DNA from 2 places in the Streptococcus sp. XMC genome. Region 2 is predicted to be linked to the other one. Evidence: predicted binding sites of a transcription regulator. Region 2 holds the regulator's gene; the other holds the start of a gene.

Region 1 (3,426 bases), 870 kb from region 2:
GTAACGAAGGTCAAGGCACGTACCATAGCACGAATAGAACGACCAAAGTCAGGCGAGGTCATCATGTTGACCACGTTGGTTGAACCAAGATTACATGAGACGTCGGTTCCCATTTTAATGAACTCTTGAGCATCGTTGATCAAGCTTGGTTCTTGAACCTGGAGGATCTCTGAACACAAGTTACTCATGATGATTTTGCCATCAACTGGGTTGGCGCGGTTAGCAGTATCAATATTGACTACATATGGGTAACCAGATTCTTGTTGCAATTTAGAAATTTCTGTTTCCAAATCACGGGCTTTAATTTTTGTCTTACGGATGTTTGGATTAGCGACCAACTCATCATATTTTTCAGTGATGTCGATGTAGTTGAATGGCACTCCGTATTCACGCTCTACAGAATATGGACTGAAGAGGTACATTTCTTCATTTTTACGTGCCAATTCGTAGAATTTATCAGGTACCACAACACCAAGTGATAGAGTTTTCACACGAACTTTTTCATCGGCATTTTCTTTCTTAGTAGAAAGGAAGGCGATAATGTCTGGGTGGAAGACGTTGAGGTAAACAACCCCAGCCCCTTGACGTTGACCCAATTGGTTTGAGTAAGAGAAGCTATCTTCAAAGAGTTTCATAACAGGAACGACCCCAGAAGCAGCTCCTTCATAACCCTTGATCGGTGCTCCAGCTTCACGAAGGTTGCTGAGAGAGATTCCAACCCCACCACCGATACGTGACAGTTGAAGGGCAGAGTTGATAGAGCGTCCAATCGCATTCATATCATCTGTTACTTGGATCAAGAAACAGGAAACCAATTCTCCACGGCGGGCACGTCCAGCATTTAAGAAAGAAGGAGTAGCTGGTTGGTAGCGTTGGTGGATGATTTCGTTTGCGATGTCTTTGGCAATGTCTTCATTTCCATCTGCAAAATAGAGAGCATTGAAGAAGACGCGGTCTTCCATGCTTTCGAGATAGTATTCTCCATCATTTGTTTTAAGCGCATACTGGTTATAGAATTTATAGGCAGCCATGAAGGACTTGAATTGGAAGTTTTGGTCTTTGATAAATTGATAAAGTTCTTCCAAGAATTCTGGACGATATTTCTTGATAAAAGCTGTTTCGATATAGTTGTGTTCAATAAGGTAGTTGATTTTATCCGTTATTGAATCAAAGGCCATAGTATTTGGCGCAACATTTTCTTTAAAGAAAGCATCCAAGGCTTCTTTGTCTTTATGAAGCATGATTTGACCGTTTACTGGACGGTTGATTTCATTATTAAGACGGAAGTAGGTTACGTCTTCAAGTGATTTTAATCCCATAATGTTCCTTTTTCTAATTCAAAAACAAAGGGGAGGCAAGCTCCCCTGTACAAGTAAAAGGGCCAGGGAACACAGTAGTCAAGGACTACAGTCATCCATTCCCTAGACCAATCAAATCCTGTTTGATAATGTTAAGATAATTTCTTGAGCTTAGCTGGTTGGAAGCCAGAGAAGACTTCATCTGCCGTTTGGATAACTGGCGCAGCATTGAAACCAAGGTTCTTCACATGGTCTACAAACTCAGGTTGCTCATCTAGATTAATTTCACGGTATTCAACGTGATTGGTATCTAAAAAACGTTTGGTCATTTTACATTGAACGCAATTATTTTTTGAATAAATTGTCACCATAATGTGATCTAACTCCTCTAAATTCATAAATCTGTATCTAGTATAAACAAAAGGTTTTTCCTTGTCAAGAGTTTTAACTAAATATTGTGCACATAAATTAACTATACCGGAAGATACCACAATATGTAGTATTGTAAGAATTAGTGAAAATTGAGGAAAACGTGATAAAATATAGGTTTTTTAAGTCAAAGGAATTCCTATCTTTTTCCTAAAATTCTATATACTGTGTCCGTGAAAGCAATTCTATTTATTTAATAGAAGAAAGTAAAAAAAGAAGATCAAAAGAAGAGAAAAATTGAGTGCTTCCTGTAAGTATTTTCAGTAAGTGTGTGATAAAAATCTTGAAAAATAATGAAGAAGATGATATAATAGCAAATTGTAAGGGTTATCACAGATAACTCAAAACTAATTTTAAAAGGAGAGTCAAACTATGGCTTCTAAAGATTTCCACATCGTGGCAGAAACAGGTATCCACGCACGTCCAGCAACTTTGTTGGTTCAAACTGCTAGCAAATTTGCTTCAGATATTACTCTTGAATACAAAGGTAAATCAGTTAACTTGAAATCAATCATGGGTGTTATGAGCCTTGGTGTTGGTCAAGGAGCTGACGTTGTAATCTCAGCTGAAGGAGCTGACGCTGATGATGCTCTTGCAGCAATCGCTGAAACAATGGAAAAAGAAGGATTGGCATAAACATGACAGAAATGCTTAAAGGAATTGCAGCATCTGATGGTGTTGCCGTTGCTAAGGCATATCTACTTGTTCAACCCGACTTGTCATTTGAAACAATCTCAGTTGAAGATACAAATGCAGAAGAAGCTCGTTTGGATGCAGCTCTTGAAGCTTCACAAAACGAGCTTTCTCTTATTCGGGAGAATGCAGTAGCGAGCCTTGGTGAGGAAGCAGCACAAGTATTTGATGCTCACATGATGGTTCTTTCTGACCCTGAAATGGTTGGTCAGATCAAGGAAACAATTCGCACGAAGAAGGTGAATGCTGAGGCTGGTTTAAAAGAAGTTACAGACATGTTTATCACCATCTTTGAAGGAATGGAAGATAACCCATACATGCAAGAACGTGCAGCAGATATTCGCGACGTGACCAAACGTGTTCTTGCAAACTTGCTTGGTAAGAAATTGCCAAACCCTGCAACCATCAATGAAGAAGCAATCGTGGTTGCGCATGACTTGACTCCATCCGATACCGCTCAATTGAACAAACAGTTCGTTAAAGCCTTTGTTACAAACATTGGTGGACGTACAAGTCACTCAGCTATCATGGCGCGTACACTTGAAATCGCAGCTGTTCTTGGTACAAACAACATTACAGATCTTGTAAAAGATGGTGATGTTTTGGCCGTATCTGGAATCACTGGTGAAGTGGTAATCAACCCAAGTGAAGAACGAATTGCAGCCTTTAAAGCAGCTGGTGAAGCTTACGCGAAACAAAAAGCTGAATGGGCCCTTTTGAAAGATGCGAAAACCGTTACTGCAGATGGGAAACACTTCGAGTTGGCTGCTAACATCGGTACACCTAAAGACGTTGAAGGTGTGAATGAAAACGGTGCAGAAGCAGTTGGACTCTATCGTACTGAATTCTTGTACATGGACTCTCAAGACTTCCCAACTGAAGATGATCAATACGAAGCATACAAGGCGGTTCTTGAAGGTATGAACGGTAAGCCTGTTGTCGTTCGTACGATGGATATCGGTGGGGATAAAGAACTTCCTTACTTCGATCTTCCGAAAGAAATGAA
Region 2 (3,426 bases):
ACAGTTGCAGCGGGAGATTTATTGGTGGAAGCAGATTTGGATGCTATTCGTGAAGCTGGACGTGCAACGTCAACAGTTGTAGTCTTCACAAATGCTGCAGCTATTAAATCTGTCACTCTTACACAAACTGGTCAACTACCAGCAGATGCAGTGGTTGCCAAGGTTGAATTATAATCTATGAGAGTCATTCCTTGTATCCATCGGATACAGGGAATTCTCTATTAGGAGAGTAGGATCATGAAATTTTTAACTTTAAACACTCATAGTTGGATGGAAGAAAATCCCCAACAAAAATTTGAGGACTTAGTAACAGACATTCTTGAAAAGCAATACGATCTGATTTGTTTCCAAGAAATCAATCAGGCCATCGAAAGTCCAGTTGTTCCAGTTAATGACTTGTATCATCCGACTCCTTCTGCGGAGCCGATCCATCAGGATCACTATGTTCGTTGTTTAGTTGAAAAATTAGAAGAAGAAGGATTGAGCTATCACTGGACCTGGGCTTACAACCATATCGGCTATGACCGTTATCATGAAGGTGTAGCAGTTCTATCACGTACCCCAATCCAGGCAAGCGAACTCTTGGTTTCAGATGTGAATGATCCAACAGATTATCATACACGACGGATTGCCATTGCAGAAACCCAAGTTGATGGGAAAGAAATTGCGGTTGCCAGTGTCCACCTTTCCTGGTGGGATAAAGGTTTCCAACAAGAGTGGACACGTTTAGAAGAGCGCTTTAGCCAATTGCAAAAACCCTTGATTTTAGCAGGAGATTTTAATAATCCAGCTGGTCAAGAGGGGTATGAGGCCATTTTAGCGAGTCCGCTAGCTCTTCAAGATAGCTTTATTGAAGCCCGTCAGACCAAGGGGACTTACACAGTAGGTCCTGGAATTGATGGATGGGATGATAATCAGGTACCTTTGCGGATTGATTATGTTTTCACTTCAAAAGAATGGGTTATCGAACGACTAGAAGTTGTGTTTGATGGTTCCAACCAACCTCTCATCAGCGACCATTATGGTTTGTCAGCTGACTTGTATTTACCATAAGATTCAAATCCCTATGCCTTTAGGAGGCTAGGGATTTTCTTTGTTTCGCTTGCTTTCACTTTAGCCCTAAATATGATAGAATAAAGTATTAAGAAACGATAAGGAGGGTGTCCATGCGGTGTCCAAAATGTGGCGGAAACAAGTCTAGTGTTGTAGATAGTCGCCAGGCAGAAGATGGGAAAACGATTCGTAGAAGAAGAGAATGTGATGAATGTCATCATCGCTTCACCACTTATGAACGAGTAGAAGAGCGGACTCTTGTTGTGGTGAAAAAAGATGGCACCCGGGAACAGTTTTCTAGAGATAAAATATTTAATGGGATTATTCGATCTGCTCAGAAACGTCCAGTTTCCAGTGACGAAATTGAGGAAATTGTGGGGCGCATCGAACAAAAGATTCGAAGCCAGAGTGAAAATGAGATCCAGAGTGACTACATCGGATCACTGGTCATGGACGAGTTAGCAGAGTTGGACGAAATTACCTATGTCCGCTTTGCGAGTGTTTATCGTAGTTTCAAGGATGTTGGTGAATTGGAAAGTCTCTTAAAACAGATTACCAAAGGAACGAAGAAGAAAAAGGAAAAATAGATGAAGCCCAATACTTCATTTTCTTTCTTGCAGAATAATTATTTGGCGCCTACAGGAGCCTCCTTTACGCATCTGTATGGACCAATATTAGGTGTTCAAGCAAGTCAATTATATACTTTTCTGCTGAGTCTCTATGATCAGGGGAAAGAAAAACGGCTGATTGCTGTCATTTTAAATCATCTGGATCTAGGTTTCGCTCATTTTCTCGAAAGTCTAGACCGCTTGATTGCCATGAATTTATTAGAGGTTTATGAAACAGAAGAAGGACTTCAGTTCCGATTTGTGCCTCCGCTAGAAGCAGATCAATTTTTTGCCAATGTTGCTTATCAGAAATTGCTGGAGAAAAAAATAGGAGAAGCGGCAGTTCGTGACTTGCTTCCTGAAAAACCAGAGGGCGAAAAACGGAAGGTGAACTTTGCCTCTGTCTTTGGGATTAATGGAGTTTCGACCCCTCAGAGGAAAACATCTTCCTTCAGTTTGGAGCACTTTAAACAATTAATGGCGAGGGATGGCCTTCGTTTTGAAAACGAACAAGAGGATCTCTTGGTTCTTTATGCCATTACCGAGGAGAAGAATTGGACTTGGTATGAGACCTATCTCTTGGCCAAGGAGACAGCGGCCAACTTGATCATTTCGACCAAGCGGATGAGACAGAAACTAACCCAACAACCACAGGAAAACGGCAAGGATGAGTTCACTCCGCAGGAAAGAGCCATTATCCGGGAAGCTAAAAATAAGACCAGTCTCCAATTTTTAGCAGGAATTAAAAAAGCGCGTAAGGCTGTCGTGACCCAATCTGAGCGTAAGGTGATTTCTGATTTGGCCCAGTTAGGCCTATTAGATGAAGTCATAAACGTGATTTTGTTGTTGACCTTTAATAAGGTTGCTTCTGCCAATCTCAATGAAAAATATGCCTTAAAAGTTGGGAATGATTTTGCGTATGAGGGAATTAAAACGGCTGAAGAGGCTGTCCTGAAGATCCGCCAGCGCCAAGACTCCCATACACAAAAAGCAAAAGAGAAAGCAACTAAGAGTGGACAAGCGACTGGAAAAACCAATGTTCCTAAGTGGAGTCAGCCTAACTATACCAATCAGACCAGCCAGGAAGAACAGGCTGATCTGGAACAACAAAAACGGGCCTTGCTCGAGAAATTAAATCAAGGAGGGGAGTAAATGGAGAGCGTAGGGAAAACCATGTCCCAGATGAATCGATCACAGCAGTTCAATTATGAAGAATTGGTAGCTCAAATTCTCGCCGAACCTGAGATTGCAAACTTTATTCAAAAGGAAGCCTTGTCGGAAGCAGAAATTCGTCGCAGCATTTCCAAATTTAACCAATACATCAGTGAACGGAATCGTTTTGTCCTCGGGGATGCAGATTATATTGCAAGAGGGTATAAGCCTGTATTGGTCATGAATGAGGGCTATGCGGATGTTTCCTATGAAGAGACACCTGAGTTGATCGAGGCACAAAAACAAGCTGCTATCAATAAACGCTTGCAGCTAATCAACTTGCCAAGCACCTTGAAGGAGGCTTCCTTAGCGAAAGTCGACTTGGATGATCGTGGACGTTTTGGAGCCTTTGAAGAGTTGGCCAATTTTGTTGCTTCCTATCCTCAAGCCCGTAAAGGAATTTTTCTATACGGAGATTTCGGAGTTGGGAAAAGCTATATGATGGCAGCTCTTGCTCATGACTTATCTGAAAAACGTCAGGCTTCCTCCACCATTCTACATTTCCCAAGCTTTGTCATCGATGTCAAAAATGCCATTAATACAGGTCAGGTTA

The links. Region 2 encodes NrdR, which represses ribonucleotide reductase genes. Its sites were predicted from a motif close to ACACNATATATNGTGT; they were not measured.
Region 1: the regulator NrdR is predicted to act here: its motif matches at 1,786-1,801, upstream of nrdH (glutaredoxin-like protein NrdH).

What each region holds. Positions count from the first base shown of each region.
Region 1 is NZ_JAJTNQ010000001.1:1,012,075-1,015,500, reverse strand. Features, by position in the region: gene nrdE (class 1b ribonucleoside-diphosphate reductase subunit alpha) at 1-1,319, opposite strand, end outside; gene nrdH (glutaredoxin-like protein NrdH) at 1,451-1,669, opposite strand; gene LXO72_RS04765 (phosphocarrier protein HPr) at 2,100-2,363, shown strand; gene ptsP (phosphoenolpyruvate--protein phosphotransferase) at 2,366-3,426, shown strand, end outside.
Region 2 is NZ_JAJTNQ010000001.1:145,977-149,402, forward strand. Features, by position in the region: gene LXO72_RS00645 (PTS transporter subunit IIBC) at 1-174, shown strand, start outside; gene LXO72_RS00650 (endonuclease/exonuclease/phosphatase family protein) at 238-1,053, shown strand; gene nrdR (transcriptional regulator NrdR) at 1,167-1,640, shown strand; gene LXO72_RS00660 (DnaD domain protein) at 1,641-2,813, shown strand; gene dnaI (primosomal protein DnaI) at 2,814-3,426, shown strand, end outside.